Regions from separate parts of the Micromonospora sp. DT4 genome, predicted to be linked through region 2. Evidence: riboswitches for the same ligand, from Rfam matches in the RefSeq annotation. Region 2 holds a riboswitch; the other holds the start of a gene.
What was found. A riboswitch is a leader RNA that binds a small molecule or an ion and turns the genes downstream of it on or off. The one in region 2 is predicted to bind thiamine pyrophosphate.

Region 1: another riboswitch for thiamine pyrophosphate. It lies ahead of thiE (thiamine phosphate synthase); the one in region 2 lies ahead of ACLQ24_RS17530 (ECF transporter S component).

The regions. Positions count from the first base shown of each region.
Region 1 is NZ_JBNCKT010000008.1:25,112-40,483, reverse strand. Features, by position in the region: gene ACLQ24_RS05020 (ThuA domain-containing protein) at 1-3,734, opposite strand, end outside; TPP riboswitch at 4,026-4,135, shown strand; gene thiE (thiamine phosphate synthase) at 4,130-4,753, shown strand; gene thiO (glycine oxidase ThiO) at 4,750-5,844, shown strand; gene thiS (sulfur carrier protein ThiS) at 5,844-6,044, shown strand; gene ACLQ24_RS05000 (thiazole synthase) at 6,041-6,820, shown strand; gene ACLQ24_RS04995 (thiamine phosphate synthase) at 6,817-7,482, shown strand; gene thiD (bifunctional hydroxymethylpyrimidine kinase/phosphomethylpyrimidine kinase) at 7,479-8,264, shown strand; gene thiC (phosphomethylpyrimidine synthase ThiC) at 8,282-9,874, shown strand; gene ACLQ24_RS04980 (hypothetical protein) at 10,025-13,042, opposite strand; gene ACLQ24_RS04975 (cupin) at 13,120-13,428, opposite strand; gene ACLQ24_RS04970 (LLM class F420-dependent oxidoreductase) at 13,425-14,375, opposite strand; gene ACLQ24_RS04965 (ABC transporter ATP-binding protein) at 14,378-15,163, opposite strand.
Region 2 is NZ_JBNCKT010000058.1:2,210-17,581, forward strand. Features, by position in the region: gene ACLQ24_RS17445 (glycine--tRNA ligase) at 1-698, opposite strand, end outside; gene ACLQ24_RS17450 (hypothetical protein) at 813-1,292, opposite strand; gene ACLQ24_RS17455 (antibiotic biosynthesis monooxygenase family protein) at 1,317-1,658, opposite strand; gene ACLQ24_RS17460 (hypothetical protein) at 1,688-1,945, shown strand; gene ACLQ24_RS17465 (metal ABC transporter substrate-binding protein) at 2,000-2,950, shown strand; gene ACLQ24_RS17470 (metal ABC transporter ATP-binding protein) at 2,947-3,708, shown strand; gene ACLQ24_RS17475 (metal ABC transporter permease) at 3,711-4,577, shown strand; gene ACLQ24_RS17480 (ArsR/SmtB family transcription factor) at 4,789-5,088, shown strand; gene ACLQ24_RS17485 (Fur family transcriptional regulator) at 5,085-5,483, shown strand; gene ACLQ24_RS17490 (GNAT family N-acetyltransferase) at 5,658-5,930, shown strand; gene ACLQ24_RS17495 (hypothetical protein) at 6,030-6,638, shown strand; gene ACLQ24_RS17500 (hypothetical protein) at 7,305-7,472, shown strand; gene ACLQ24_RS17505 (hypothetical protein) at 7,519-7,758, opposite strand; gene ACLQ24_RS17510 (acyl-CoA dehydrogenase family protein) at 7,774-9,894, opposite strand; gene ACLQ24_RS17515 (DUF6328 family protein) at 9,946-10,449, opposite strand; gene ACLQ24_RS17520 (sugar isomerase domain-containing protein) at 10,617-11,366, opposite strand; partial or broken gene ACLQ24_RS17525 (alpha/beta fold hydrolase) at 11,454-12,270, opposite strand; TPP riboswitch at 12,379-12,483, shown strand; gene ACLQ24_RS17530 (ECF transporter S component) at 12,561-13,148, shown strand; gene ACLQ24_RS17535 (ABC transporter ATP-binding protein) at 13,256-14,671, shown strand; gene ACLQ24_RS17540 (energy-coupling factor transporter transmembrane component T family protein) at 14,742-15,372, shown strand, end outside.

The DNA.
Region 1 (15,372 bases), on a different contig from region 2:
GCCGTCTCGGAGATGAACTCCACCCGACGGCTGCCGTTGTACAGCAGGTCCACCTTGGCGTAGTTGTCGTCGTCGCCGTACACCAGCAGGCCGGCCTGCTGGTAGTTGGCCGTCACTCCAAGCGTGACCTTGGTGGTCATCTCCCAGGCACCGGTCGGTGCCGCCTGGAGCACCAGGTTGGTGGCGTCGTTGCGGGCGCCGTAGAGGTCACCCACGCCAGTGGGCAGCTTCAGCGCGCCGCCACCGAGGGAGTAGAGCTGGTTCTCCCGGACCACGCTGGTCCACCGGCCCTTGTCCAACGTGTTGCCGTTGAAGTCGTCCGAACGCGCCCCGAGGCAGGACGTGTCCGGAGCGTTCACCCGCACCGGCACCGTGGCGTACGACTTGGCACCCATGCTGTCGGTCACCGTGAGGGTGGCCGTGAAGGCACCGACGCTGGTGTACGTGTGACTGGCGTCCAGGGTGGACGCCGTACCCCCGTCACCGAAGTCCCAGGCGTACGTCAGTGGGGTGTCGCCCTCGGCGTCGGTTGCCGTGCCATCGAAGGCGACGGCGACCGGTGCCGTGCCGGTGGCCGGGGTCGCGGTGGCGGTGACCACCGGCGGCCCGTTCTCGGTGACGCCGCGACCGACGAAGTCCATCCAGTTGACGTTGAACAGCGAGCCCGTTCCGCCGCTCGGGTCACGGGCGACGAAGTAGAGCGAGCCGCTCGCGGCACCGGTCACCGGCGCGCTCACGTCCGTGTACGTCTGCCATGCCCCGGTCGCCGGAACGGTGGCCGTGGCCACGACCGGTCCGTCGACCGCACCGGCGTGGACCTCGATCCGACCGCCGGCGGCGGCCGAGGCGGCCCGGAACCGGATCTCGGTGATGTTCGTCAGGTCCGCCGGGACGATCGACCACCAGTCGCCGTCCTCGATGAACGCGATGCTCTGGCCGCCACCGGCGGTGTCGGCTCCGGCCTCGCGCTGCACGCCGGCGTCTCCGCCGCCGGTGCTGCCCGGAACCCGTCCGGTGGCCGCGAAGTACTCGGCCTGCTTCTGCTTGGGCTGCAGGATCTCGATCTGCCGGCCGGTCAGCGCGCCGGACCCGCCGGCCCCACCCTTGTCGGTGTACGTGGCCTCGAAGACCGCGAACACGTTCGCCTCGGCGCCGTGCCCGGAGGCGAGCGACGTCTGGACCGTGCCGGTGCAGCCGGTGTGCTGCTCCAGCGGGTGGGCGTGCTCGTCGTGACCGAGCAGCACCTGGAGGTTCACCCGGGAACAGTCGATCTGCCCGTCCTCGGGGTCGGTCACCTTGACCGTGTAGCGGACCTGGTCACCCCAGTTGAAGAAACCACCGTCCGGTGGGAACTCGATCTTCACCGTCGGCGCGGTGTTGCCCACGGTGACCGGCACGTTGGCGACCGCGGTGCGACCCTTCGGGTTGGTCACGGTGAGCTGGGCGGTGTAGTTGCCCGCCGTCGCGTACGTGTGCGTCGGGTTGGCCTCGGTGGAGGTCTGCCCGTCGCCGAACGCCCAGGCGTAGGTGAGCGTGCCACCGTCCGGGTCCCGGGAACCGGCACTGGAGAACGTCACCGTCAACGGCGCCGGACCCGAGGTCGGATTGGCGGACGCCGCCGCGATCGGCGCGCGGTCACCGGCGATGTAGTCGATCCGGTAGACCCCGGAGTTGTCGTTGTTACCGCCGAAGCCGCTACCCCACTCGATCAGGTAGAGCGCGCCGTCCGGACCGAACTCGAAGTCCATCGGCCGGATCATCGACATACCGGGGAGCAGCTGGTTGATGTCCACCAACGACTTGCCGTCGGGGGTCATCTGCATCGTGTACATCTTGTTCTGGTTCCACTCGCCGAGCAGCGCCTTGCCGTCGTAGTAGGCCGGCCACTTGCGGATGGAGTTGAGGTTGGCGTCGTACCGGTAGGCCGGGCCGCCCATCGGGGCGCCACCACCACCGATCTCCGGGTACCGGGCGTCACCGGCGTAGCCATAGTCGACGGTGGCCGGAACGACCGGCGGGAGGTTGGTCAGGCCCGTGTTGTTGGGCGAGTTGTTCACCGGCGCGGCGCAGTCGAACTTCGGACCGCTCGGACCGGACGGGAACGTGTAGTCGTTGTACGCCTCGTTCGTGCCCGTGCAGTACGGCCAGCCGTAGTTGCCGGGGGTCACGACGTTCCACTCGACCAGACCCCGCGGGCCCCGGTCCGGGTTGTTCGCGTTGGCGTCCGGCCCGTAGTCACCGACGTACAGGGTGTCGGTCTTCGGGTCGGTGCCGATCCGGAACGGATTCCGGAAGCCCATCGCGTAGATCTCGGGACGGGTCTTCTCGGTGCCCGGCGCGAAGAGGTTGCCGGACGGAACCGTGTACGTCCCGTCGTCCTCCGGGTGGATCCGGAGCACCTTGCCGCGCAGGTCGTTCGTGTTGGCGGAGGTGCGCTGCGAGTCGTAGTCCTGGCGACCCGCCCGCTCGTCCAGCGGCGCGTACGCGTTGGACTCGAACGGGTTGGTGTTGTCACCGGTGGCTAGGTACAGGTTGTCGGCGCTGTCGAAGGTCATGCTGCCGCCAGCGTGGCAGCAGGTGTTGCGCTGGGTGTCGACCCGCAGCACCTGCTTCTCGCTCGCCAGGTCGATGGTGTCGCCGGTCACGGTGAACCGGGACAGCAGGTTGCGCGTGACGTTGTCGTTCGGGGCGTAGTACAGGTACACCCACTTGTTGGTGGCGAAGTCCGGGTCGAGCCGGATGCCGATCAGGCCGTCCTCGTTGTCGGTGAAGACGTCCAGGTCGACGGCGGTGACGGTGTTGCCGGTGTCCGGCTTGATGATCTGCACCCGGCCGTCGCGCTCGATGTAGAAGACCCGACCGTCGGGGGCGATGTCCAGCTCCATCGGGTTGCTGGTGTTGCTGTCCAGCGTGACCTTCTCGAAGCTGGCGGTCTTCGACGCGCCGCAGTCGGCGTCGACCACGCCGGCCGCCGTCTGGATGCCGCCGAGCAGGTGCTTGAGGAACTCGGGCTCGGCGTACGACTCACGGGTGTGCCCGCCGCCGGTGTACCAGGAGCGTCCACCGTCGAAGTCCTGGCACCACGCCGTCGGGTGGTCGGCGCCCATCGCGCCGGCGCCCGGGGTGTAGCTCTTCTCGTCCAGGCTGGCCAGCACGTGCACGTCCGGCCGCGGGTTGGTCTGGAAGTTGTACCACTCGTCGAACCGGGACCAGCGGTCCGGCAGTTCGGCGGTGGACGGGTGAGCGTGATCCTCCACCTTGACCGTGGCCTGCTGGTTCTGCGGGTGGTTGGCGAAGTACGCGCCGACCAGGTCGCCGTACCAGGCCCAGCTGTACTCGGTGTCCGAGGCGGCGTGGACGCCGACGTAACCGCCGCCGGCCTTCACGTACCGCTCGAAGGCCGCCTGCTGGTCGGCGTTCAGGACGTCACCGGTGGTGGAGAGCCAGATCACTGCCTTGTACTTGGCGAGGTTGGCGTCGCTGAACGTGGCGCCGTCCTCGGTGGTGTCCACCGTGAAGCCGTTTGTCGCGCCGAGCTGCTGGATGGCGGCGATGCCGGTGGGGATGGAGTCGTGCCGGAAGGCGGCGGTCTTCGAGAAGACCAGGACGGAGTAGGAGTCGGCCGCTGCGGCCGGAGCCGCCTGCGCCGGAGACCCGATGAGGGCCGTCGACGCCAGAGCGAGGGACAGCAGGGTAGCGGTGAGTGGTACACGGGCACGACGAGAACGGGACACGCCGCCTCCAATGTCGCGGTGGACAAGACTCGCGGGGCCGGCTCGCCGAAGACCGTCCCAGATGGAGCCGGTGGAGACGCCGTGCCAGGGCGTTCACGCCGGCATTTTGTCGAATCGCTGAACAAATTAGTTCTGTTGCATCGATGTCCGGCAAGATGCCGGCGGGTAACGGTTCTGCAACGGCGAGCGACATTCCGAACAGGACCGGAGAAAGCACCCCGATCGATCTCTCGCGCGAGGGTGGTCGGCTCTCTCTTGGCAGAGGGGGCGGATCTGTCGTACGGTGACACGCAAGTAACCCACGGGAGCCCGGTGTACCGGGCTGAGAGGGGGGCTGACAGCCCCCGACCGTCGAACCTGATCCGGGTAATGCCGGCGCAGGGAGGAGTATTGCCGTGCCGTCCCTTGGGCGACTGCATCTGATCACCGACACCCGACCCGGGCGCGATCCACTCACCGTGGTCCGGGCCGCCCTCGCGGCGGCCCGCGCCGACCTCGTCGTGCAGGTCCGGGTGGAGGACTCCGCCACCGACCGCGAGGCGTACGACCTGGCCGCCCGGGTCTTGGCGCTGTGCACGCCGTACGGAGCGACCTGCCTGGTCAACGACCGGCTGCACGTGGCGCTCGCGGTGGGTGCCGCCGGTGGACACGTGGGTGCCGACGACCTCCCGGTCGTCGCGGCCCGGCACGTGCTCGGCCCCACCGGCGTGCTGGGTGCCACCGCCCGCGAGCCAAGGACCGCGGTCGAGGCGGTCGCCGCCGGGGCCAACTACCTGGGCGTCGGTCCGTGCCACGCCACCAGCACCAAGGCCGGTCTGCCGGACCCCATCGGGTCCGTCGGGGTACGCGACGTCGCCGACGCCGTCGACGTGCCGGTCATCGCGATCGGCGGGGTGACCGCCGACCGGGTGCCGGCGCTACGGGCCGCCGGGGCGTACGGGGTGGCCGTGGTCGGCGCGATCTGCTCGGCCGCCGATCCCGCGCGGGCGACCGCCGAACTGCTGCGGGCGCTGGCGTGACGCCTACCGAGGTGGCGGTGGTGGGCGGGGGCCCGATCGGGCTGGCCATCGCGTGGCGCTGTGCCACCCGGGGCCTGCGCGTCGAGGTACACGACCCGGCGCCCGGATCGGGGGCCTCGGCCGTCGCCGCCGGGATGCTCTCTCCGGTCGCCGAGGCGTACTTCGGTGAGCGTCGGCTGACCGAGCTGCTGGTGGCCTCCGCCGCCCGCTGGCCCGCGTTCGCCGCCGAGCTGACCGAGGCCAGCGGCACCGAGATCGGCTACCGGACCGAGGGCACGCTGATGGTCGGGCTGACCGGCGACGACCTTGCCGAGGCGCGCCGGCTCTGGGCGTACCAACAGGGTCTTGGTCTGCCGGTGACCCCGCTGCGCCCCACCGAGCTGCGCGACCACGAGCCGGCGCTCGCCCCGCAGGTGCGCGGCGGCGCGCTCGCACCCACCGACCACCAGGTCGATCCCCGGCTGCTGGTGCCGGCGCTGCGCACGGCCGCGCGGCGGGCCGGCGCGGTGTTCGTGCCGCGACCGGTCCGGCGGCTGTCCGACGTGGACGCCCAGGTCACCGTGCTCGCGGCCGGCTGCGGCGCCGCAGCCCTCACCGGCCTGCCCGTGCGGCCGGTGAAGGGCCAGATCCTCCGGCTGCGTGCGCCCGGCGGCGTCGCGCCGGGCTTCCGGCACGTGATCCGGGGGTACGCCGACGGCGAGCACGTCTACCTGGTGCCCCGCACCGACGGTGAGGTGGTGCTCGGGGCGACGGTCGAGGAGCGATCGGACACCACCGTCACCGCCGGCGCGGTGCAGCGGCTGCTACGCGCCGGCGTCGACCTGCTACCCGAACTGGCCGAGTACGACCTGGTGGAGGCCGTCGCCGGTCTGCGGCCCGGCACCCCGGACAACGCGCCGATCCTCGGGCCGCTGCCCGGCCGGCCGGACGTGCTGGCCGCCACCGGACACCACCGGCACGGCATCGTGCTCATCCCGGTCACCGCCGAGACGATCACCGATCTCGTGCTCACCGGAGTGCCCGACCCGCTGCTCACCGGCTTCGGCGCCGACCGGTTCACCGGCCCGACCAGCAGTTTCGAGGAGGAGTGATGGAGTTGACGGTGAACGGGACCGGGCGCAGCGTCCCCGGCGGCGCGTCGGTGGCCGACCTGGTCAGTGACGTCGTCCCGCACCAGCGTGGTGTCGCGGTCGCGGTCAACGGCGAGGTGGTGCCCCGGGCCGGCTGGCCGGCCACGGTGCTGCGCGACGGCGACCGCGTCGAAGTGCTCACCGCCGCGCAGGGCGGGTGAGTGGCGTGCCGTTCGAACTGGGTGGGGCGACGTTCGGCTCGCGGCTGATCCTCGGCACCGGTGGCGCCGCGAACCTGCACGTGCTGGAACAGGCGATCCGGGCGTCCGGCACGGAGCTGGTCACGCTGGCGCTGCGCCGGGTGGACACCGCGCCCGGCACCGGGGGTGGGCTGCTGGATCTGTTGGACCGGTGCGGGGTACGGCTGCTGCCGAACACCGCCGGCTGCCACACCGCGACCGAGGCGGTGAAGGTGGCCCGGCTGGCGCGCGACGCGTTCGACACCGACTGGGTGAAGTTGGAGGTCATCGGCGACGAACGGACGCTGCTGCCCGACGGGGTGGAACTGCTCCGCGCCGCCGAGGAACTGGTCGCCGACGGCTTCACGGTGCTGCCGTACACCAGTGACGACCCGGTGCTCGCCCGCCGCCTCGCCGACGTGGGCTGCGCCGCCGTGATGCCCGCCGGCGCGCCGATCGGCTCGGGCCTCGGCATCGGCAACCCGCACCACATCCGACTGATCCGGCAGAGCGTGGACGTGCCGGTGATCCTCGACGCCGGCATCGGCACCGCGTCCGACGCGGCGCTGGCCATGGAGCTGGGCTGCGACGCCGTCCTGCTGGCCAGTGCGGTCACCCGGGCCGCCGACCCGGTGGCGATGGCCACGGCGATGCGGTACGCCGTCGAGGCGGGTCGACTGGCCGCCGGTGCGGGGCGCATCGCCCGCCGCTTCCACGCCCTCCCGTCCACTCCCGACGAGGGAAGACCAGACCTGTGACGGCCCCGGTGCCGTCGGGGGTCGTCCTGCTCACCGATCGTCTGGTCGCCAGGGGCAGGCTGGAACGGGTCGTGGCGGGGGCGGTCGCCGGGGGAGTGCGCTGGGTCGTGCTCCGGGAGAAGGACCTGCCGCGCGTCGAGCGCGCCGCCCTCGCCGTCGAGCTGCGCGCGACCCTCGCCGACGTCGGCGGGACCCTCCTCGTGGCCGGCTCCGACCCGCTGGGCGGCGACGCCGTCCACCTGCCGTCCGCCGGCCCGTACCCGCCGCCGGCCCTGCCGCTGGTCGGCCGCTCCTGCCACAGCGTGGCCGAGCTGAGCCGCCTCACCACCGAGCACTACGCCACCGTCTCCCCGATCTGGCCGACAAAATCCAAGCCCGGCTACGGCCCACCCCTGGAAGTCGCGGGGCTGCGCGCGCTCGTCGCGGCCAGCTCGGTGCCCGTCCTGGCCCTCGGGGGAGTGGAGACACCGGAACAGGTAACCGCCTGCATCGAGGCAGGAGCCGCAGGAGTAGCGGTGCTGGGCGCACTGATGCGAGCAGACGATCCGGCTGCGACAGCACACCTGCTAACCAGCGCCTTTCAAAAGGCGGTCACTCAGAAGCTTGTAAAAAGCCGGCACGGTCGGCCGCAGCCCCCAACCGCAACCAACGAGGAAAGATGACCCCGAAAACCACGCTCACCATCGCCGGCTCAGACTCCGGCGGCGGCGCGGGAATCCAGGCCGACCTCAAGGTCTTCGCGGCGCTCGGCGCGTACGGCACGAGTGTCCTCACGGCGGTCACCGCGCAGAACACCCGAGGTGTCGACGCCGTCCTGCCACTGCCGCCGCGCACGGTCGCGGAGCAGTTGGACAGCGTGCTCGCCGACTTCACCGTGGGCGCGGTCAAGACGGGAATGCTCGGCACACCCGCGGTCGCCGACGTGGTGGCCCAGGCCGCCCGGGACGGCCGGCTGCCCCAGCTCGTCGTCGATCCGGTGCTGGTCGCCACGAGCGGCCACCGGCTGGGCGTGGTGGGTGCGGTGGAGCGGCTGCTCCCGTACGCCCGGGTGGCGACGCCGAACTGCGCGGAGGCGGCGGCCATCACCGGACGCGGAGTGGACGACGTGCCCGCGATGGTCGTGGCCGCCGAGGCCCTGGCCGCCGGCGGCCCGGAGTACGTGGTGGTCACCGGCGGTGACGTGGGCGGGGGCGAGGCGGTCGACGTGCTGTGCGGCGGCGGTGTCACCACCCTGCTGCGCGCGCCCCGGGTGGACACCCGTAACACCCACGGCACCGGGTGCTCGTTCTCGGCGGCCATCGCCGTGCGGCTCGCGCTGGGCGATCCGGTGCCGGCAGCGGTGGGGGCCGCCAAGGAGTACGTGCTCCGTGCGCTGACCGGCGGGCGGGGTTGGGAGTTGGGCGCGGGGCGCGGACCGCTGGATCACTTCGGCTGGTCCGCCTGATCACCAGGGAGGTTGTCATGCAGGCACGAGGCAAGGTGTACGTCGAGGGTTCGCGGCCGGATGTGCGGGTGCCGTTCGCGGAGGTGACGCTGACCGGCGACCATCCGCCGGTGCGGCTCTACGACACGTCGGGCCCGGGATCGGAGCCGTCGGTGGGGTTGCCGGCATTGCGCGGCCCGTGGATCGCCGAGCGGGGTGACGTGGCGCCGGTGCGAGGCGCGGGTACACCGTTGGCCGGGGCGGACGGTCGCCGACCCACCCAGCTCGCGTACGCGCGGGCCGGTGTGGTGACGCCGGAGATGGAGTTCGTGGCGATCCGGGAGAACGTCGACCCGGAGCTGGTGCGGACCGAGATCGCGGCCGGTCGGGCGGTACTGCCGCTCAACGTGAACCACCCGGAGTGCGAGCCGGCGATCATCGGGAAGGCGTTCCTGGTCAAGGTGAACGCCAACATCGGCACCTCGGCGGTCAGCTCGTCGGTGGCCGAGGAGGTGGAGAAGCTGACCTGGGCCACCCGTTGGGGTGCCGACACGGTGATGGACCTGTCCACCGGCAAGCGGATCCACGAGACCCGCGAGGCGATCGTGCGCAACTCGCCGGTGCCGATCGGGACGGTGCCGATCTACCAGGCGTTGGAGAAGGTCGGCGGTGACCCGGTCAAGCTGAGCTGGGAGGTGGTCCGGGAGACCGTCATCGAGCAGGCCGAGCAGGGCGTCGACTACATGACGGTGCACGCGGGAGTGCTGCTGCCGTACGTGCCGTTGGCCGTGGACCGGGTGACCGGGATCGTCTCGCGGGGCGGCTCGATCATGGCGGCATGGTGTCTGGCGCACCACGAGGAGAACTTCCTCTACACCAACTTCGCCGAGCTGTGCGCGATCCTCGCGCGCTACGACGTGACGTTCTCGCTCGGCGACGGGCTGCGGCCCGGCTCCATCGCGGACGCCAACGACGAGGCGCAGTTCGCCGAGCTGCGCACCCTCGGCGAGCTGACGACGGTCGCCTGGGAGCACGACGTCCAGGTGATGATCGAGGGCCCCGGTCACGTGCCCATGCACAAGATCAAGGAAAACGTGGACCTCCAGCAGGAGTGGTGCCACGAGGCCCCGTTCTACACGCTCGGGCCGCTGACCACCGACATCGCGCCCGCGTACGACCACATCACCTCCGCGATCGGCGCGGCGATGATCGGCATGTTCGGCACCGCGATGCTCTGCTACGTCACCCCGAAGGAGCACCTCGGCCTGCCGGACCGGGACGACGTGAAGGCGGGCGTGATCGCGTACAAGATCGCCGCCCACGCGGCGGACCTGGCCAAGGGGCACCCGGGCGCGCAGGCGTGGGACGACGCGCTGTCGAAGGCGCGGTTCGAGTTCCGCTGGGAGGACCAGTTCAACCTCTCCCTGGACCCGGAGACGGCGCGCTCGTACCACGACGCGACCCTGCCCGCCGAGCCGGCGAAGACGGCGCACTTCTGCTCGATGTGCGGCCCGAAGTTCTGCTCCATGAAGATCACCCAGGAGCTGAAGGAGTACGCGGCCCGTGGCATGAAGGACAAGTCGGAAGAGTTCGTCTCCGGCGGCGGGAAGGTCTACCTGCCGCTGGCCTGATCCGACCAGGGCCTCCGGTCGGGCGGCGTACCCCGCCCGACCGGCCCGCGGCGGGCGGCTCTGATCGACTCGGTTCCGGAGGACGTCGGGGCGTCCGAGACCTCTGGAAGGCCCGGATACACGGAGCCCGGGTCGATCAGAGCCGGGTATTCAGTCGCGGTGGTGTCGGCCGGTGGAGCGCAGTGAGCGACGGCCGCTCTCCTGCTCGGGCTCGTTGTCGGTGACCGGCTTGCTGAGGCCGGCGACCCAGTCCACGAACTCCTCGTCCTGCGCGGGCAGCGGCTCTGCCGCGTCGGGTGCGGGCCGGCTCTCCTCGTCGGCCCGCACCCGGTTACGCCGGAACAGGCCGCCGAGCCGTCCCCGCCGCGAGGACTGGCGGACGTCGTCGGTGGACGTCCGCTCGGCGTCGTCCCCCGGCTCCGCACTGCCGGCGGTGGTGGATGTGCTGCCCTGTTCCGGTACGACCGGAGCGGCGGACGGCGGCACGACAGAACCCGCCAGGGCGGGCGTCTCCCTGGTCCCGGCGAGCCGGTCGGTCGTGCCGCGGGCCGCTGCGGGCGTGCTGCTGGCCGACCCAGTCGTGCTGGCGGGCGGGGCGAACGACCCGCTCTGGTCCGGCGTGTCGGTGCTCTGGTCCGGTGTTCTGGTACGACGAGTGGTGTTGAAGGCGTCCCACGTGGGGGCGCGGCTCAGATCGGGCAGGGGTGCCCGGTGCCGGAAGCGGGGTGTCCGGTCGGTCGACTCCCCGGCATCGACGGGCGCGTCCGCGGCGGACGGTTCAAGATCAGCCGGTGCCGCGGTCCACGAGGAAGTGGCCGTCCAGGCCGGCGGGGCCGGCGTCCACCGGTCGGCCCCCATGTCGCCGGCCGCGACCCCGCCGAACAGCGAAGCGCCGGTGCCACCCTCGGTCGCGGCTCGTTCGGTGCGGCCCGTTCCGGATGCCGTGACCGGCGCGGAATCGTCGGCCGGAACGGGGACGTCCTGCGGCTCGGCGGCCTCGGCGCGCCGGCCCACTTCACCACTTCCGGCGGCCTGGGCCTGCGGGTCGGTCCCGCCGGGCGGTGCCGCTTCGTCGGGCTCGGTGCGCGCAGCCTTCTTCTCGGGGCGGGACGAGTCCTGTTCGGCCGGCTGGGCGGTATCGGCGCTGGTGACGTCGGTGCCCTTGCCGACGCGGGTCGCCCGTCGGGCGCGTCCGCCGGCCGGTCCGGTCGTCCCGCCGGTGGCCGCCGTGCCGTCGGTGGTCGCGTCGGGTGTTGCTGCCGTGCCGTCGGTGGCCGTGTCGGGTGCTGCCGCCGTGCCGTCGGTGGTCGCGTCCGCTGAGGTGGCGGTCGGGGCGGACTTCGCCTTGCGTGAACGGCGAGGCTTGGGCGCGGACGCCGCAACCGTGCCGTCGCTGCTCGCACTCGGCGTGCCAGCGCTGCTCGCACTCGGCGTGCCGGTCCCGTCCACTTCCGCCTCGCCCGCCCTGCCGGCGCTCGGTGTGCCGGCCCCGTCCACTTCCGCCTCGCCGGTGCTGCCCGCGCTGGTCACGACCGGGGTGACGGTCGCGCCCGTGACCGGGGTGGAGGTGGTGTCCGCGGCCGGACTGCCCCTGTCGCCGGAGGCCGAAGTGTCGGTGCTGCCCGGGGCCGGGGCGTCGGTGCTACCGGTGGCGAGCGGGGCTGCGGGAGCGCTGGTCGTCGTGGGGTCGCTGCCCGGCTCGTCCCGGCTGGCCGTGTCGCCGCCGGACGGCCGGTCGCTGCCCGCGCCGGGCGTCGGGCTGACCGCTGCCGTTGCGCGCGTGGCGGACGCCGGTCCGATACGGGTCGGGTCGACGGCACCCATCGTCGTGTCCGCGTCGCGGCTCGACGGCTGCCGCCCGGCAATGAACTCGCCCGTCGGGTCGGTCAACCACGAGGTGCGGGTCGGTGTGCGGTCGTGCCGCCCGCTCGTGGCGAACGCGTCCTGGGTCGTGGCGAACGCGTCCTGGGTCGTGGCGTCCACCGTGGGCACATCGGCGTCGGGCCGCTCACCAGGGGCGACGGATCGGAGAGTCGCTCCCGGGCGCGTCGCGTCGGCGGGGACCGGGCCGTACTGGCCGCTCGCCGTTGTCGACGGCCAGTCCCAGTGGGCGGGGACGGTGCGTACGGTGGCGGTGTCGTCGCCGGAGCGCGGAGCTGGACCGGTCCCGACGAGCCGCCCGCCGGCGCGCCCGGTGTCGGTGTTGTCCTCGACCGGATCCGTCGACGTCGTCGGCTCGCCACCCGGCAGCGTCGGGCCTGCGGGCAGCGGTTGCAGGATGTCGGTCGGCGCGATCGCCTCGGAGTCGGCGGCGCGGACGCCGACGGGCCAGCGCAGCAGGGCGGCGGCCGCGGCGCCGAGGGCGCCGGCGAGGACCGCGATCAGCGCGCCGTAGTAGGGGGTCGTCTGGTAGCGGTCGACGGCGTCGCCAGGGCCGGCGGTCAGGTACGCGAAGGCCACCAGCACGGGACCGGCCACCCCGGTCGCCGCGCTGATCAGCGGGACCTGGCCGCGCCACCGGGCCAGTCCGGCGGTCGCCGCGCCCGCGAGCAGCGCCACCATCGGCAGCAGGAGCAGCGCCAGGCGCTGCGCGGCGGCATCGTCCAGCCAGTTCGGTTCGAGTACGCCGAGGCGGACCGTGGGCAGCGGACCGGTCGTGCCGAGCGACGGCAGGACGGAGACCAACGCCAGCAGCCAGATCGTCCCCGCCACGGCCGCCATGTTCCAGCCCAGTTCCGGCCGGAGCAGTACGGCGATGGCCGCCCCCGCCCCGATGACCGCCCCGAGGATGGCGCAGATGCCGACCGCCCAGACCGGGTCCACCGAGATCAACTCGGCGGCCCGGGCGGGCTGCATGCAGAGCGGGGCGACGGCGGTCGCGCCGAGCGCCGCAGCGCCGCCGATGGCCAGGTGCCGGCCGGTGTTGGCCGGCGGGGTGTCCCGGCGGTACAGACGCCCGGTCAGGACGGCGCCGGCGACGGCGGCGTTCGCGGCGAACCAGCCCACCCAGACGAGCTGGGCCGGCCACTGGTTGACGGTCGAGCCGGTGAAGGCGCCGGTGAGCCGGACGATGCCGAAGCCGTACGCGACGCCGAGTTGGCCGGCTCCGGCCAGCACGCTCACCCCGAGCGCCGTGAGCAGCAGTCTGCCCCAGGTCCGATAGGCCATGTCCGGCACGTTACGCACCTGGTACACCCGATCGCCACCGGCGCGCCGCGCGGCGCGCCGGGGCACGCCCGGCGGGTCTACTTGAGTTCGACCAGTCGGGCCAGGTATGTCGTGTCCCCGACATTGGTGAGCATGTGCACCGCTCCGGGGTCGCGGTAGACGACCCCACCGGTGGGCTCGTCGGCGTCGATCCGGGTGCCGTCGATGGTCTGCACGACGTTCTTCGCGCCCTGGATCGCCACCACCAGGTAGGGGTGGTCGTGCCGGTGCAGGGGCTGGCGCTCGCCCGGTTCGAGCCGGATGTGCCAGACCCGGACCCGGTCGTTCTCGTACACGATCTCCTGGCCCACGGGCCCGAGTTCGGTGCCGTCAATCACGTCGGTCATCGTCCACTGTCCAGTTGGGGAAGCACCTCGGCGGCGATCAGCTCGAGGTGGTCGAGGTCGTCGAGGTCGGTGAGGCGCAGGTGCACCCGGCCGGTGCCGATCTCGGCGAACTCGCCGATCCGCTGCACCAGCTGCGCCGGCGAGCCGACCACCGGGTCCTCCGGTGGCAGTGCGCTCTTCTCGTGCAGCGGCGCGGCCCGGCGGGTGGCCTCCGCGTCGGTACGTCCGACGGCCACCACGATCCCGGCGGAGAGCACCAGCGGGGCCCGTCCCGTCCCCGCCCGACCCACGCGGTCGCACGCCTCCCGCACGCGGTCGTACGCCCCGGCGGTCTCGGCCACGGACTTGAACGGCATGTTGAACTCGTCGGCGTACCGGGCGGCCAGCTCGGGGGTCCGCTTGGGGCCGCGTCCACCCACGATGATCGGCGGGCCGGGCACTTGCGCCGGCTTGGGCAGCGCGGGCGCGTCCACCAGCCGGTAGTGGTCACCGATGAAGCTGTACGTCTCGCCCACCGGGGTGGACCACAGCCCGGTGATCACCTCAAGCTGCTCGGCCAGCCGGTCGAAGCGCTCGCCGACGGCCGGGAACGGGATGCCGTACGACGTGTGTTCGCGCTGGTACCAGCCGGCGCCGATACCGAGGTCGACCCGGCCGCCGCTCATCTGGTCGACCTGCGCGACGAGTACGGCGAGGGGGCCGGGCAGGCGGAAGGTCGCCGACGTCACCAGGGTGCCCAGCCGGATCCGTTCGGTCTCCCGGGCCAGCGCGGCGAGGGTCAGCCAGGCGTCCGTCGGGCCGGGCAGGCCGGGGTCGTCGCCCATCGACTGGTAGTGGTCGGCGCGGAGGAAACCCTCGAAGCCACCGGCCTCGGCCAGTCGGGCGAACCGGAGCTGGGTGTCGTAGTCGGCACCCCGGTGCGGCTCGGTGAACACCGACACCCGCATGGTCATCGTCCCTCCACGCCGGCAGTGGCCGGCTCGTCGCGTTCCATCAAGAGCTCGTGCAGGTCGGCGCTGACCCGGGCGACGTCGGCGAGGTGGGCGTTGCGGCCCAGGGTGCGCGGGCGGGGGATGGCCACCTCGACCACCTTGCGGATACGGCCGGGGCGGGGGCTCAGCACGACCACCCGGTCGGCGAGCAGCACCGCCTCGTCGATCGAGTGGGTGACGAAGACGATGGTGGGCTTGTTCTCCATGTGCACGCGCTGGAGTTCACCGGAGAGTTCCTCGCGGGTGAGCGCGTCGAGCGCGGAGAACGGCTCGTCCATCAGCATCACGCGGGGTTCGCCGATGAGCGACCGGCACAGCGACACCCGCTGCTGCATGCCGCCGGAGAGCTCGTGCGGCAGCCGCTTCTCGAAGCCGGCCAGCCCGGCCACGTCGAGCAGTTCCCGGGCCCGCTCGCGGTGCTTGGCGCGGCTCCAGCCGAAGATCTCCACCGGCAGCAGGACGTTGTCCAGCACGCTGCGCCACGGCAGCAGCGCCGGCTTCTGGAACAGCATGGCGATGTCGCGGCGAGGGCGGGTGATCGGCGTACCGGCCACGGTGATCTCGCCGGAGGTCAACGGGAGTAGCCCGGCGATCAACCGCAGCAGGGTGGACTTGCCGCAGCCGGAGCGCCCCAGGACGGCGACGAACTCGCCCTCGGCGACGTCGAGGTCGATGCCGCGCAGGGCCTCGACCTGGCCGGACCGGCCTTCGAAGGTACGCGACACCCCGGACAGTCGGATCATCTGCGGCGGACCTCCGCTGAGTGGACGGTCAGGAATTCGACAAAGGCTAGCCGCCCTGTTGACATGTCGCACCGTCCGGGGTGGCCGTCAGGTTGTATCCGTTCCGTAACCAGATACGCCTGGCGTCGCAACTGTGGGTTTCTCGTACGCTGTGCGCGCGAAGAGTCCCCTCACGAAGGCGGTGCCCGGCTTGCCCCTCCCGCCGGTAC
Region 2 (15,372 bases):
CGCTCCTGGAGCCAGTACTCGTGCCACTCTTCGTCGGTGCCCGGCTCGACGAAGAACTCCATCTCCATCTGCTCGAACTCGCGGGTCCGGAAGATGAAGTTGCCCGGCGTGATCTCGTTGCGGAACGACTTGCCGGTCTGCGCGATGCCGAACGGCGGCTTCTTGCGGGCGACCGTCTCGACGTTCTTGTAGTTGACGAAGATGCCCTGCGCGGTCTCCGGGCGCAGGTAGTGCAGCCCCTCGTCGCTCTCCACCGGGCCCAGGTAGGTCTTCATGAGGCCGTTGAACATCTTCGGCTCGGTGAAGGTGCCCTTGTTGCCGCAGTTGGGGCAGTTGACCTCGGCGAGCGAGGTGGGCGCGTGGCCGTGCTTGGCCTCGTACGCCTCCTCGATGTGGTCCGCCCGGAACCGCTTGTGGCAGAACTGGCACTCGGTGAGCGGGTCGACGAACTCGGCGATGTGGCCGGACGCCTCCCACACCTTGCGGGCCAGGATCACCGCGGAGTCGAGGCCGACGACGTCGTCGCGCTGCTGGACCATGGTCTTCCACCACTGCCGGCGGACGTTCTCCTTCAGCTCCACGCCGAGCGGACCGTAGTCCCACGCCGACCGGGTGCCTCCGTAGATCTCGCTGGAGGGGAAGACGAAGCCTCGGCGCTTGGCGAGGCTGACGACGGCATCGATACGGTCGGCTGGCATGTTTCCTCCTACGCCGGCTGGCGGTCGGCGGGGGCGAGATGTGGATGGATCGGTCGGTTCGGGACAACGGTACGACCACCGACGTCCCGAGCCCAGCAGAATACCGGGGGCGGGTCAGCTCACCCCGCAGACCTCCATGCCACCGGTCTGACCGTCCTGGCCCAGGCTGACCTGCTGCCGCTCCCGCTCGCCGCCGTCGAGGGTCACGTCGACCGGGACGGTCAGGTCGGTGGTGTCCACCTCACCCACCCGGAACCCGGTGACCTGCGGCTCGGCGGCGGCCCGCCGTTCGAACTCGGGGCGGGACTCGCGCCGCTGCGCGTCGTCGCAGAGCTGGTCGTACGCCCGGCCGTAGTTGCGCTCGACGAGCGCCTGGTAGTAGTCGCCGGTCACCGTGCGGCCCTGCTCGCGTACCGCCTGCACGCCGCTCACGGCCAGGCCGACGACGGCCGCGCCTCCGCCACCGCAGCAGAGCAGCACGGCGAGGGCGCCGACGCCGAGGCCGATCCAGAGCCGGGTCCGGCGACCCTCGGTGGGTGGCGCGGCGAACGGCGGAGCCACACCGGGACCGGGCGGCGGGGCGGGTGCGGTCATAGGAGCAGGGTAGTGCCCGGCGGCTCAGCGGTAAGGACCAGCGGCCCGATCACTCTCGGCGACCACCACGGCTCCCCCGGGCGCGGCGCTGGCCAGCGCCTCGTACGCGGACGGTTCGTCGACCGACTCGGCGAGCAGCGGCACCGCGCTCACCTTGACCTCGAAGGCGCCCAGCGCCCGCCGGTACGTGCCGACCGACTCCCACTCGGTGACGAGTGACCAGTACCGGGGGTCGTCCAGGGCCCGGACCAGCTGGCCGCGCAGGTAGCCGGGGCAGGCGGCCAGCGCGGTGAGGGCGGCGTGCGCCCGTTCGGTGAAGCCGTCGGCGACATCGACGTCGACCACGAACCGGTTGGTCACCAGCACCGGGGGTTCCTCCTCGTAGAGTCTGTGGGATGCAGCGTACGCAGCGCCCCCTGCTGGCCCGTCTGGCCGGGGCGAACCCGACGTCGGTGTTCCTGCTCGCCCTGGTGGTGGTGCTGGTGGCGTTCTTCACGCCGGGGGTGGTCGGCGGACTACTGACGCTGGCCCTGGCCGCTGCCCTGATCGCCCTGTTGGTGACCACGTGGCCGGTTCAGGCGCCGCAGACCCGGCTGATCCGACTGTTGATGCTGACTCTGCTGGTCACGGTGGGCCTGGCGAAGCTGCTCTGACATGCAAGCATGCGTTTTTGACAATCATTGTCGTTACCACGGACAGTTGGGGACATGACCAACCGCACCACGTCCCGCGTCCTGGCCGCCGCGACCGCCCTGCTCGCCCTGGGTGTCGTCGCCGCCTGCTCCACGGGCGGCCCGGCCGGCGCCGATCCCCAACGGGTCGACGTGGTGGCCGCGTTCTACCCACTCCAGTTCGTCGCCGAGCGCGTCGGCGGTGACGCCGTCCACGTGACCAACCTGGCCAAGCCCGGCGCCGAGCCGCACGACCTGGAGCTGAGCCCACGCCAGGTCGGCGAGATCACCGAGGCCGAGCTGATCGTCTACCTGAAGGGCTTCCAGCCCGCGGTGGACGAGGCGATCGCGCAGGACGACGACGCCCGCGTGTTCGACGTGGCCAGCGTGCAGCCGCTGTTGGACGCGAGCGCCGGCGGGCACAACCACGAGGGCGAAAAGGAGCAGGGCGAGGAGCAGCACGGGCACGCCAAGGACCCGCACGTCTGGCTCGACCCCACCCGGCTCGCCGGCATCGGCGACCAGCTCGCCCAACAGCTCGGCGAGGTCGACAGCGACCACGCCGCCGACTACACGGCCCGGGCCACGGCCCTGCGCGCCGACCTGACGGCCCTCGACGGCGAGTTCAGCAAGGGCCTCGCGACCTGCCAGCGGCGGGAGATCGTGACCAGCCACGCCGCCTTCGGCTACCTGGCCGACCGCTACCGCCTCGAACAGGTCGGCATCACCGGGCTGAGCCCCGACGTAGAGCCCTCGCCGCAGCGACTCGCTCAGGTCGTCGAGGAGGCGAAGGAGCACCGAGCCAGCACGATCTTCTTCGAGGCGCTGGTCAGCCCGAAGGTCGCCGAGACCATCGCCGGCCAGGTCAGCGCGAAGACCGCAGTGCTCGATCCGATCGAAGGACTCGCCGCAGGCAGCGACGCCGACTACTTTTCGGTGATGCGTACCAACCTCCAGACCCTGCGGACGGCGTTGAGCTGCTCGTGAGCACCCCCGTCATCACCGTCGAGCATGGGGCGGTCGGCTACGACGGCCGCCCCGTGCTCCGGGACGTCTCGCTCACCGTGACCGCCGGGGAGGTGGTTGCGGTGCTCGGCGCCAACGGCTCCGGAAAGTCCACGCTGATCCGCGCGATCCTCGGCCTGGTACCGCTGGGCGCCGGCTCGATCACCCTCTTCGACCGGCCGTTGCGCCAGTTCCGCCAGTGGCGGCGCATCGGGTACGTCCCGCAGCGCCTCGGCGCCGGCGGAGGCGTGCCCGCCACCGTCCGCGAGGTGGTGGCGTCCGGTCGACTGGCCCGCCGGGGCATCCTGCGCCCGCCCGGCGCGGCCGACCGGGCCGCCGTCGACGCGGCTCTGCGCGCGGTCGGGCTCGCCGACCGGGCCACCGATCCGGTGTCCACCCTCTCCGGCGGTCAGCAGCAGCGCACCCTGATCGCCCGCGCGCTGGCCGGTCAGCCGGAGCTGCTGATCCTCGACGAGCCCACCGCCGGGGTGGACGCGGCCAGCCAGGAGGCGTTCGCGGGCGCACTGCGCGACTTCGTCGCCGACGGCGGGACCGTGCTGCTGGTGGCCCACGAGCTGGGCCCGCTGCGACCGGTGATCAGTCGGGCGATCGTCGTCCACCAGGGCGGCATCTGTCACGACGGCCCGGTTCCGGACCCGGCCGGCCACCACGCGGAGCCCGACCACGACCACGTGCACCCGCACGGTCCCGACGAGCCCGCCGGGCTGTGGAGCAACTGACCATGGAACTCTTCCAGTACCCCTACATGCAGCGTGCCCTGATCGGCGCGCTGGTGATCGGCCTGGCCGCGCCGGCGCTCGGCATCTACCTGGTGCAGCGCCGGCTCACGCTGATCGGCGACGGCATCGGGCACGTGGCGTTGACCGGCGTCGGCGCCGGCCTGCTCCTGAACCGCTCGCCGGTGCTGGTGGCGGTGATCGTCGCCACCGCCGGCGCGATCGCCATCGAACTGGTCCGCGCCCGCGGGCGTACCTCCGGTGACCTGGCCCTTGCCCTGCTCTTCTACGGCGGCATCGCCGGCGGCGTGCTACTGGTCGGCCTCTCGGACGCGACAAGCGCCAACCTCAACGCCTACCTGTTCGGGTCGCTGCTCTCCACCTCGACCAGCGACCTCATCACCGTCGGAGTGCTCGGGGCGGCGATCCTGATCACCATGATCGCCCTGCGGCCGGCGCTCTTCGCGATCAGCCACGACGAGGAGTACGCCCGCGTCTCCGGCCTGCCGGTGCGCACCCTCAACCTGCTGATCGCGGTCACCACCGCGGTCACGGTGACCATCGCGATGCGGGCCGTCGGGGTGCTGCTGATCAGCGCGCTGATGGTGGTCCCGGTGGCCACCGCCCAGCAGGTCACCCGGGGCTTCCGCAGCACGATGACCGCCGCCATGGCGCTCGGGTTCTTCGCCGCCGGCTCCGGTGTCTGGGTGGCCGCCAACGCCGACACCCCGCCGGGGGCCTCGGTGGTGCTGCTGGCGATCGCCTCGTTCCTGACGGTGGCCGTCGCCGGCGCGATCTGGCGTGCGCTGCTCCGCCGCGCCGCGCCGGCGCCCGTACCGGCGGCGGAGCCGCACGAGGTCGTCCTGGACTAGGGGCCTGTGTCGAAGCCCTCGGTCGAGCCGAGGCGGAGTCCAGGCGGCGGTCCGCCAAGGCGGAGATGGGCTCGGATACCGGTGTCGTATCCGAGCCCATCTCCACCGCCGCCGGCCGTCGTCGGGGCCCGCCGCAGGGCCGGCCAGGGGCTTCGACACACGCCCTAAGCCTGATCGGCGGATTGTCGGTGGTATTGGTTACCGTTGCAAGATGACCAGCGCAACAGGCTACGAGGGTTTCGACGGAGCCAGCGAGTTGCTCCGAGCCCTGTCGGCGCCCATCCGGCTGGCCATCGTCAGCGAGCTGGCCGGCGGCGAACGGTGTGTGCACGAGCTGGTGGAGAAGCTGGGCGCCGCGCAACCGCTGGTCTCCCAGCACCTGCGGGTCCTACGCGGAGCGGGCGTGGTGCGCGGCTCCCGCCGGGGCCGGGAGATCGCCTACAGCCTCGTCGACGAGCACGTCGCGCACATCGTGGCGGACGCGGTCAGCCACGCGGGGGAGGGATCATGAGCGAGAGCGGCGCCGCGGTGCGCAACACCCGGCAGCGCTCGGCGGTGAGCGCGCTGCTGGGCGAGATGGAGGGCTTCCACAGCGCCCAGGATCTGCACGCGATGCTCCGGCAGCGCGGTGAGCGGGTCGGCCTGACCACCGTCTACCGCACCCTGCAGGGGCTGGCCGACGCGGGCGAGATCGACGTGATGCGCCCACCGGGTGGGGAGCACCTCTACCGCCGGTGCAGCGAGGGCCACCACCACCACCTGGTCTGCCGGGCCTGCGGTCGTACGGTCGAGGTGGCCGGCCCGGCGGTGGAGAGCTGGGCCGACCGGGTCGCCGCCGAGCACGGGTACGCCGACGTCAGCCACACCGTGGAGATCTTCGGCACCTGCCCGGCGTGCGTCCGCTGACCAGGTGACAGACCTCCGGTTCACGCCGGTCCGACCCGCGGGCAGCGAGACCGCGCTACTCGACTGGCAGCACATCCACAACGCGATCATCCCCACGGCCCCCTGTCGACCGACGAGATCGCCGCTCGCGCCCAGCGCAACACCCTCGAGGTCGCGTACGTCGACGGCGTGGCGGTGGGCTGCTCGACCGTACGACCTCCCGCACCCGACGCCGCGACCGTGATCGCGCGGGTCCTGCCCGACTGCCGTCGGCGCAGCTACGGGGAGCAGATCTACCAGCGCGGGCTGGCCCGCGCCCGCGAGCTGGGCGCGCAGGCCATCGAGACCGTCGTCCTGGCGTCCAACGACGAGGGCCTACGGTTCGCCCGCCAGCACGGCTTCGTCGAGATCCAACGGTACGTCCTGCCGGGTGACACCATCGCGTTCGTGGGTCTGCGGCTCGCCTGATCGACAGGGGCCACTGCCGATCGGGCGCTCCGGCCCGGACGGTCCCGGCCACCGATCGACGGGTGCGGGGCCGGAGTCGTTCGTGGCACGCTGTCTGGCGTGAAGATCTACGCCGATCGGTTTCCGACCGCCGTCCGCCAGTTGCTGACCGACCTGCTCGTCGTCGTGTGGGTGTACGTCGCGATCCGCGCCGCACTCTGGCTGCACGACCTGGTGCAGAAGCTCGCCGTACCCGGGCAGAAGCTGGAGGGCGCCGGCGGCGGCCTCGCCGACAACCTCGCCGACGCCGGCGGCAAGGTCCGCCGGGTGCCGCTGGTCGGTGACGAGCTGACCGCGCCCTTCCAGCGTGCCGCCGACGCCGCCCGGGGGCTCGCCGACGCCGGTCGGGAGCAGCAGCACCTGGTCGACCAGCTCGCCCTCGCCCTCACCATCGCGGTGCTGATCTTTCCGCTCGGCCTGGTGCTCTTCGGTTGGCTGCCGCTGCGGCTGCGCTGGATGCGTCGGGCCGGATCGGCCGCGAAGCTGGCAGCCGGCCCGGCCGGGCGAGACCTGCTCGCGCTCCGCGCGCTGGCCACCCAGCCGCTGGGCCGGCTGACCCGGATCGCCCCCGACGTCGCCGAGGCATGGCGACGCGGCGACGACGAGACGGTCGACGCCCTGGCCGCGCTGGAGCTACGCCAGCTCGGCCTGCGCAACAGAGGCCGCTGAGCCCGACCGTCGTCGGCCCGGCCCGGCCCGCGCGCGTCTTGTCTGCGGGCGCGCTCGGTGCCTGAGCGCATGCTCAGCGCGTGAGCCCGTGCCCGGTGCGTGAGCCCGGTGCGTAAGCCCGGTGCGTGAGCCCGGTGCGTGAGCCCGGTGCGTGAGCCCGGTGCGTGAGCGCATGCTGCGCGCGGCAGCCCGTGCTCCCCGTGAGCCGCGCTCTGCTCGTGAGCGCGTGCTCGGTGCGTGAGCCCGGTGCGTGAGCCCGGTGCGTGAGCCCGGTGCGTGAGCCCGGTGCGTGAGCGCATGCTGCGCGCGGCAGCCCGTGCTCCCCGTGAGCCGCGCTCTGCTCGTGAGCGCGTGCCCGGTGCGTGAGCCCCGTGCGTGAGCCCCGTGCATGAGCGCATGCTCCGCCCGGCAGCCCGTGCTCCACATGGGCCGCGCTGCTCGTGAGCGCGTGCTCCATCCGTGAGCCCGTGTCCGCGTGTACCGCCGCAAGATTCGCGCAACGGCACGGCGGGGCCTGGGTGACTGACCGTGATCGACACGAGGTCGGCGATCTGGGGGTGTCCGGGCTGCTGGATGCCCCCAGAGCGGTGAGCTGGTGTGGATCAACCATCTGTTACCCCCGCCTGCCGCAGTCTGCCTGCGGATCCAGGCCGTTAAGGTCGTCGGGTGTTCTACTTCCTGATCGTCGTCGCCGTACTGCTACTCGGCTACGCCGCCGTCCTGGTCTCCTTCGTGCGCCGGGGCAAGAAGATCCCACCTGCGGCGTACCTCGCCCTGGCCGGGCTCAACGGTCTGATCCTGGCGGGGGTGCTGGCCTGGGCGATCGCTCGCTGACACGCCACGCCACGCCACGCCACAAGATCGTGCTCGGACCAGGAAGTCACCAGGAAGTAGTGGCCTCGTCGTCGGGCTGATGCCACTGGATCCAGGACGGATCCAGGATCGAGCACGATCTTGCGCCGCGACCGCCGCGACCGCCGCGACCGGGCGACCGGGCGACCACCCCGACCGGCGCGACCACCCCGACCACCCCGACCGGCGCGACCACCCCGACCACCCCGACCGGCGCGACCACCCCGACCGGCGCGACCACCCCGACCGGCGCGACCGGCGCGACCACCCCGACCGGCGGGGGTTACGGCTTCGGCGGGATGCGGCGGCGGACGTCCTCGGCCGTGGACGGGCCGGGCTGCCAGCGGGCCACCCACGGCAACTCGGCGGACGGGGTGACGACGCCCTCTTCCACGCTCGCGTAGCGGCCGGCGAGGATCCGCTTGGCGGCGGCGGTGTCGACCGAGTCGGTGTTGTCCCAGAGTGCGGCGAACAGGGCGTCCACCCGGACCCGGGCCTGCCGGCAGAAGAGGTCGGCCAGCTCGACGTTCTCCGGCCGGGTGTCGCGCTCGGCGAAGGCTCGGACGCAGACGGCGGACATGGCGAACAGCTCCGCGCCGATGTCCACGATTCGGCCGAGGAACGCCTGCTTGCGCTCCATCTTTCCCTGCCAGCGGGACATCGCGTAGAACGTCGAGCGGGCCAGCTTGCGCGAGGAGCGTTCCACCTGGCGCAGGTGGCCGGCGAGGGGGCCGAACTCGGCGTACGCCGATGGGCTCTGGCCCTTGCCGACCGTGAGGGTCGGCAGCCACCTCGCGTAGAACGCTCCCGCGCGGGCGCCGGCGCGGGCCTTGCGGCCGAGTCCCGCCTCCGGGTCGATGATGTCGCCGGCCACCGACAGGTGGGCGTCGACGGCCTCCCGGGCGATCAGCAGGTGCATGATCTCGGTGGAGCCCTCGAAGATCCGGTTGATGCGCAGGTCGCGGAGCACCTGCTCGACGTTGGCCGGGCGTTCGCCACGGGCGGCCAGCGAGTCGGCCGTCTCGTAGCCGCGCCCGCCCCGGATCTGGACCAACTCGTCGGCGATCTTCCACGCCATCTCGCTGGCGTAGAGCTTGACCAGGGCCGCCTCGATCCGGATGTCGTTCCGGTCGTCGTCGGCGAGCAGGCAGCACAGGTCGAGCATGGTCTCCATGCCGTACGTGGTCGCGGCGATGAAGGAGAGCTTCTGGGCGACCGCTTCGTGCTCGCCCACGGGACGGCCCCACTGGACGCGGTCGGCAGCCCACTCCCGGGCGACGTTCAACGCCCACTTGCCGGCGCCGACGCACATGGCCGGCAGTGAGAGCCGGCCGGTGTTCAGCGTGGTCAGGGCGATCTTGAGCCCCTTGCCCTCGCCGCCGATGACGTTCTCGGCGGGCACGAACACGTCGTGGAAGCGGGTCAGGCTGTTCTCCAGGCCGCGCAGGCCAACGAACTCGTTGCGCCGTTCCACGGTGATGCCGGCGCTGTCGCCGTCCACCACGAACGCGCTGATGCCGCCGCGTCGCCCCTCGGCGGCGGGCACCCGGGCCATCACCACCAGCAGGGTGGCCACGGTGCCGTTGGTGGCCCAGAGCTTCACGCCGTTGAGCCGGTAGCCGGTGCCGTCCTCGGTAGGCTCGGCGGTGGTGGCGAGCCGGGCCGGGTCGGAGCCGACGTCCGGCTCGGTGAGCAGGAACGCGGAGACCTCGCCCGCGGCGAGTCGGGGCAGGAAGCGCTGCTTCTGCTCAGTGGTGCCGAACATCTTGAGCGGTTGCGGCACCCCGATCGACTGGTGGGCCGAGAGCAACGCCCCGATCGCCGGGCTGACCGAGCCGGCCAGCAGGAGGGCGCGGCAGTAGTGCAGGTTGCTCAGCCCCAGACCGCCGTACTTCCGGTCGATCTTCATGCCGAACGCACCGAGGTCGGCGAGCCCGTGGAAGACGGAGTCGGGGATGGAGGCGTCCCGCTCGATGGCCGTGCCATCCACCTCGGAGGTCACGAAGGCGCGGAGCTGGCCGAGGAACGCCTCGGCGCGGGCCACGTCGTCCGGGTCGGAGCGCGGCCACGGGTTGATGAGGTCGAGGCGGAACCGGCCGAGGAACAACTCCTTCCCGAAGCTGGGACGGTCCCAGGTGGACTCGCGGGCAGCCTCGGCGACCCTCCGGGCCTCCTTCTCGGAGACCTGACCGGCCTCGGCGGGCAGAGGCGCGGCGGTGCCGACGGTGGACGGGGCGGCGGTGCCGACGGTGGGCGGAGCGGCGGTGCCGACGGTGGCTCCGGAATCGGGGCCGGCGGTGGCTTCGGAATCGGGGCCGTCCGGTGCCGGTCGGCCGTCCTGTGTCGTGGTCACAGCTGCCCCCTCGAAGCTCGGTGCGGCGTCGACGTGCGCGACTAACGCCACGCTACCCCCGGTTGTTACCCAGGGGTAGCGTGGCATGAACATCGACGGAAATCAGCCGACGCTGAGGGTCTCCGGGGCGTCGTCCTCGTCATCGATGTCGTCGTCACCCCAGTTGCGTCGGGCGAACGGCAGGATCACCCAGAAGACGAGGAACCAGAGGCCGGTCAGCGCGCTCAGCACGAACGCGATCGGCCGGTCCAGCACGAAGTCGGTGATCAGCAGGACCGCGCTGACCATCGCGATCAGCATGAAGCCGAGGCCACCGGTCGCCATGCGGTGCGCGAACCGCACCAGCTCCGGCTTGCGCCCCTGCCGGAACAGCGCCCGGTGGAACGCCACCGGCGAAATGATCATCGCGGTGGCGGCGGCCGCGGCGAGCAGTGCGACGACGTAGACGTCACGCTGGAACTCGCTGGTCCGGGTGAACCCGTTGCTGAACGGCAGGGTGAGCAGGAAGGCGAAGAGGATCTGCACGCCGGTCTGGGCGACTCGCAACTCCTGGAGCAGGTCGGCGAAGTTGCGCTGCCAACGCTGCTTCTCGGTCTCCTTGGACACGCGCTACCTCCGGTGAGACGGTACTGCCGGCGGTCCCGGGCCGCCGGCAGCAACGCCAATGCCCCACACGCCCGAGCGCGAAACGAGTTCACGACATGTCCCGGCCACCTCCCGGTCGCCCAGCAGACACCGCGCGGTGTCGACGCCCGCGCCGACACCGCCCCGCGTCAGGACCCGCGGCGAATCCGGCCGGCGTACCGGGCCTCCAGCGCGTTGTTGTGCGCGTCCCCGTCCGGGATGTTCGCCGACAGGTAGACCGGAGGCCGCTCACCCTCCGCGAGCAGCCGGGCGACCACCTCCACGGTGACCTGCTGCGCCAGCAGCGCCGCCGTGATCGAGGAGACCGCGCCGACCGCGCCGCCGCCCGGCAGCGGCAGCGTCGCGTCGCCGTACGGCGCGCCGTTGTCGAGCACCACGTCGGCGAGGTCGGCCAGCTTCCGTCCGGACGGGTGGCGAGAGGTCACTCGGCCGGAGTGCTGCGCGGAGGTGATCGCCACCAGCGGATGACCCCGCTCCCTGACCAGCGTGGCGAACTCGACCATCGCGCCGTTGACCCCGGAGTTCGAGGCGAGCACGAAGACGTCGGTGGGCCGTACGGGGGCCAGCTCGTAGAGCCGGTGCGCCACCGCCGGGTCCCGCTCCAGCAGCGGCCCGAGCAGGTCGGGCGGTTCGCCGCCGAGCAGCACCAGGTCCCGCAGGGCGATCCGGTTGGTGGGGACCAGCCCGCCCGCCCGACCGGCGATCTCCATGGCGAGGGCCTCCGAGTGCCCGGTGCCGAAGGCGTGCACCACCCCGTCGGCGCGTACCGCGTCGGCGATCAGGTCGGCGGCCCGGCCCACGGCCTCCCGCTGGCTGGCAGCCACCCGCGACATCGTCTCGGTCACCACTGTCAGGTAGTCCTCGGCGCTCACCGTCATACGTCCTCCGTCCGTCTGTTGCGGGCGAACCACTGCACCGCGAAGTCGACCCGCCGCCCGCTGTCGTACCACCCTCGCCGTCCCGGCGACCCGCGCCAGGACCGCCTCGGCCAGCGCGGCGGGCGCGGCGTCCGGGATCCAGTGGCTCACCCCGGCCAGCGGTACGAAGAGGTAGTCGCCGCTCACGTTCGCGGCGCACGCCTCGGCGGCGGCCCGCCCGATCGCGACGTCCCGGTCGCTCCACACGTACGTGGTCGGTACGGCGACCGGGCCGACGGCGGCCAGGTCGGCGCGGGACATGGCCCGGTACCAGTTCAGGGCGGCGGTGAGCGCGCCCGGCTCGCGCATCGGGTCGGCGTAGCGGTCGACGCGGGAGGCGTCGCCGACCCCGCTAAGCAGCTTGCGCAGCGCCGTCGCGTGCCACGCCAACAGCACCTTCTCGGCCTTGCCGGGTTTGCGGAACAGCGCGATGTACGACGAGCGGACCTTCTGCTGGCCCTCGGTGGCGAGCGCGTGCGCCATGGCCGCCGGATGCGGCACCGACACCGCGGTCAACGTACGGACGCGCTGGGGGTGCGCGGCGGCCACCGCCCAGGCCACGATCGCGCCCCAGTCGTGGCCGACCAGGTGCACGGCGTCCAGACCGAGCGCGTCGAGCACCCCGACCGCGTCGGCGACCAGTTCGGGGATGCGGTACCGCGCCACCTCGGCGGGCCGGGGCGCCCGGCGAGTAGCCCCGCTGGTCCAGCGCGTACGTACGCAGGCCGGCGGCGTGCAGCGGCGGCACGACCTCGTCCCACTCACCGCTGTGCTGCGGAAACCCGTGCAGGAGCAGGACGGGGGCGCCATCGGCGGGGCCGCCGGTGCGTACCTCGAATGTCAGACCCCGCGCGTCGACCTGCATGATCGTCAGCCTACCCAGCCGCCGTCGTGCCGGCCCGGATGCGCGGACCTCGGAAAGGCCCTGCTGGGCTGTTACCCCTGGTCGGTGCTAGCGTCAGCGAGACAACTTCACATCCGACAGGGGAGCGCACAGCGCTGAGAGTGCGGGCACGCCCGCAGACCCTCGAACCTGATCTGGGTAATGCCAGCGCAGGGAGTTCGGTCGACCTCCAGCCGCGCCGTGAGCCCGGTACCACCGGGCGCGCGGCGTGCGTCTTCTCCTGGTTCGTTCCACTGAACTGGGAGCACAGCATGGACAACACCACCAACCGTTGGCGCACTATCGACATCGTGGTCGCCTCGGTGATCGCGGTCGCCTTCGGCGTCATCTTCTGGGCCTGGGGCCTTCTCTGGAGCGCCACCGAGGGGGCGTTCGCCTTCTTCCCGCCGGCGCAGACGCTGATCTACGGCGTGTGGCTGCTGCCGGCCGTGGTCGGCGGGCTGGTCATCCGCAAGCCCGGCGCGGCGCTCTACTGCGAGACCGTGGCCGCGGTCGTCTCCGCGCTGCTGGGCAGCCAGTGGGCTGGCACGGTCATCCCGCAGGGCATCGTGCAGGGCATCGGGGCCGAGCTGGCGTTCGCCGCCTTCCGCTACCGGTCGTACCGGCTGCCGACCGCCGTGCTGGCCGGCGCGCTGACGGGCCTCAGCGCGGCCCTGTTCGACTTCTTCGTCTGGAACGCCGAGTACGCGCTGGGCGACTACCGCATCCCGTACGCGCTGCTCACCATCGTCAGCGCCACGATCATCGCGGGTGTCGGCGGCTGGGCGCTCACGCGCGCCCTGGCCAACACCGGCGCCCTGGACCGCCTCCCGGCCGGCCGCAACCGCGCGCTGATCTGACCCCGTCCCATCCGACCCCGTCTCGTTGATCAAGAGGTGCGCGTCACCGCGAGGCGGAATTCTGACGCGAACCTCTTGATCAACGCCGAGGCGACCCGGGAGGAGGGGTGATGGGCGTACTGCTGCGGGGTTTCGGGTGGCGGCACGCCGGGCGGCGGGCCTGGGCCGTGCGCGGGGTGGACCTCCGGGTGGAGGACGGCGAGCGGGTGCTGCTGCTGGGGCCTTCGGGGGCCGGCAAGAGCACCCTGCTCAGCGCGCTGGCCGGGCTGCTACCGGAGGACTCCGGTGAGCAGGAGGGCACCGTCGAGATCGACGGGCTCGACCCCCGCAAGGGCCGGGAACGGGTCGGCATCGTCTTCCAGGACCCGCAGACCCAGCTCGTGATGGCACGCAGCGGCGACGACGTCGCGTTCGGGTTGGAGAACCGGGGCGTACCGACGGACGAGATCTGGCCGCGGGTCGACGAGGCGCTGCGGCGGGTTGGCTTCCCGTACCCCCGGGACCGCGTCACCGCCGCCCTCTCCGGCGGCGAGCAGCAGCGTCTCGCCCTGGCGGGCGCGCTGGCCCTGCGACCCGGCCTGCTGCTGCTCGACGAGCCCACCGCCAACCTCGACCCGGACGGGGCCGCCCTGGTCCGGGCCGCCGTGGCGGGCGCGCTGGACGCCGACACCACCCTGGTCCTGGTCGAACACCGGGTCGCCGAGGCGCTGCCCCTGGTCGACCGGGTGGTCGTCCTGGAGCCCGGCGGCGGCATCCGCGCGGACGGGACGCCCGCCGCGGTCTTCGCCGCGCACGGCGACACCCTCGCCGCCGAGGGCGTCTGGGTACCCGGCCATCCCGTCGCGTCGCGCAGGGCCACCGCCGCCGCCGGCGACGTGTTGCTCACCGCCGAGGGGCTCGGCCTGCCGTCGCGGCTGGGCCCCACCGATCTGACGGTACGCGCCGGAGAGGCGCTCGCCGTGCGCGGACCGAACGGCGCCGGCAAGTCCACGCTGGCGCTGCTGCTCGGCGGGCTGCTCAAACCTGGCACCGGCCGGGTCACCGCCTCGGCGGAGCTGGCCGGCGCCCAGCATCACGCTCCCCCGCACCGCTGGCGTGCGCCCGCGCTGGCCCGGCGGATCGGGTCGGTCTTCCAGGACCCGGAGCACCAGTTCGTCACCGGCACCGTCTTCGACGAGCTGGCGCTCGGCCCGCGCCGGACGGGTCAAGCCGAGGCAGCCGTCCGGGAGACGGCAGCCGGGCTGCTGGAACGGCTACGGCTGACCCGGCTCGCGGCAGCCAACCCGTACACCCTCTCCGGCGGGGAGGCGCGACGCCTCAGCGTGGCGACGGCCCTGGCCACCGCGCCCCGCCTGCTGATTTGCGACGAACCCACCTTCGGCCAGGACCGGCGGACGTGGGGCGAACTGGTCGACCTCTTCGCCGACCTGCGCGACGCCGGGCACGGCGTCGTCAGCGTCACCCACGACCCGGACTTCGTCGCCGCGCTCGCCGACCGCACCGTCACCCTGGAGCGGTCGTGACCGCAGCCCACCACCGCGAGCTGACGGCGCGCCAACAGCGGCGCCTCGACGCCGGACGGGAGTCGCGCGGATGATCAGCATCGAGCCGGTCGCCAGGCCCGGAGCGCCGCTGGCCCGGCGCAACCCGGTGGCGAAGCTCGCCGCCGCGCTGGTCTTCTCGTTCACCCTGCTGGCCACGCTCGACCCGCTGGCGCCCGCGATCGCCATCGCCGTCGAACTCGCCGTGCTGCCCCTGTTCGGCCTCCGCTACCGGGTGCTGGCCCGGCGGGCCCTGCCGCTGCTGCTCAGCGCCGCCGGCATCCTGGTCACCCTGGTGCTCTTCGCCGCCGACCAGTCGGGTCGCGTCCTGCTGGACGCCGGGCCGGTGCTGGTGAGCACCGGCGTGCTGCTCACCGCGCTCGGCCTGGTGCTGCGGGTCTTCGCGGTGGCCCTGCCCGGCGTGATCGTCTTCGCCACCACCGACCCGACCGACCTGGCGGACGCGTTGATCCAGAACGCGAAGGCCCCGGCCCGGTTCGCCATCGGGGCGCTGGCCGCGTTCCGGCTCGTGCCGCTGCTCGGCCAGGAATGGCAGATGATCAGCATGGCCCGCCGGGCACGCGGCGTGGACGCGGGACGCAACCCCGTGGCGAAGCTGCGACTGTTCGCGTCCACGGCGTTCGCGCTGCTGGTCGGTGCGATCCGCCGAGGTACCCGACTGG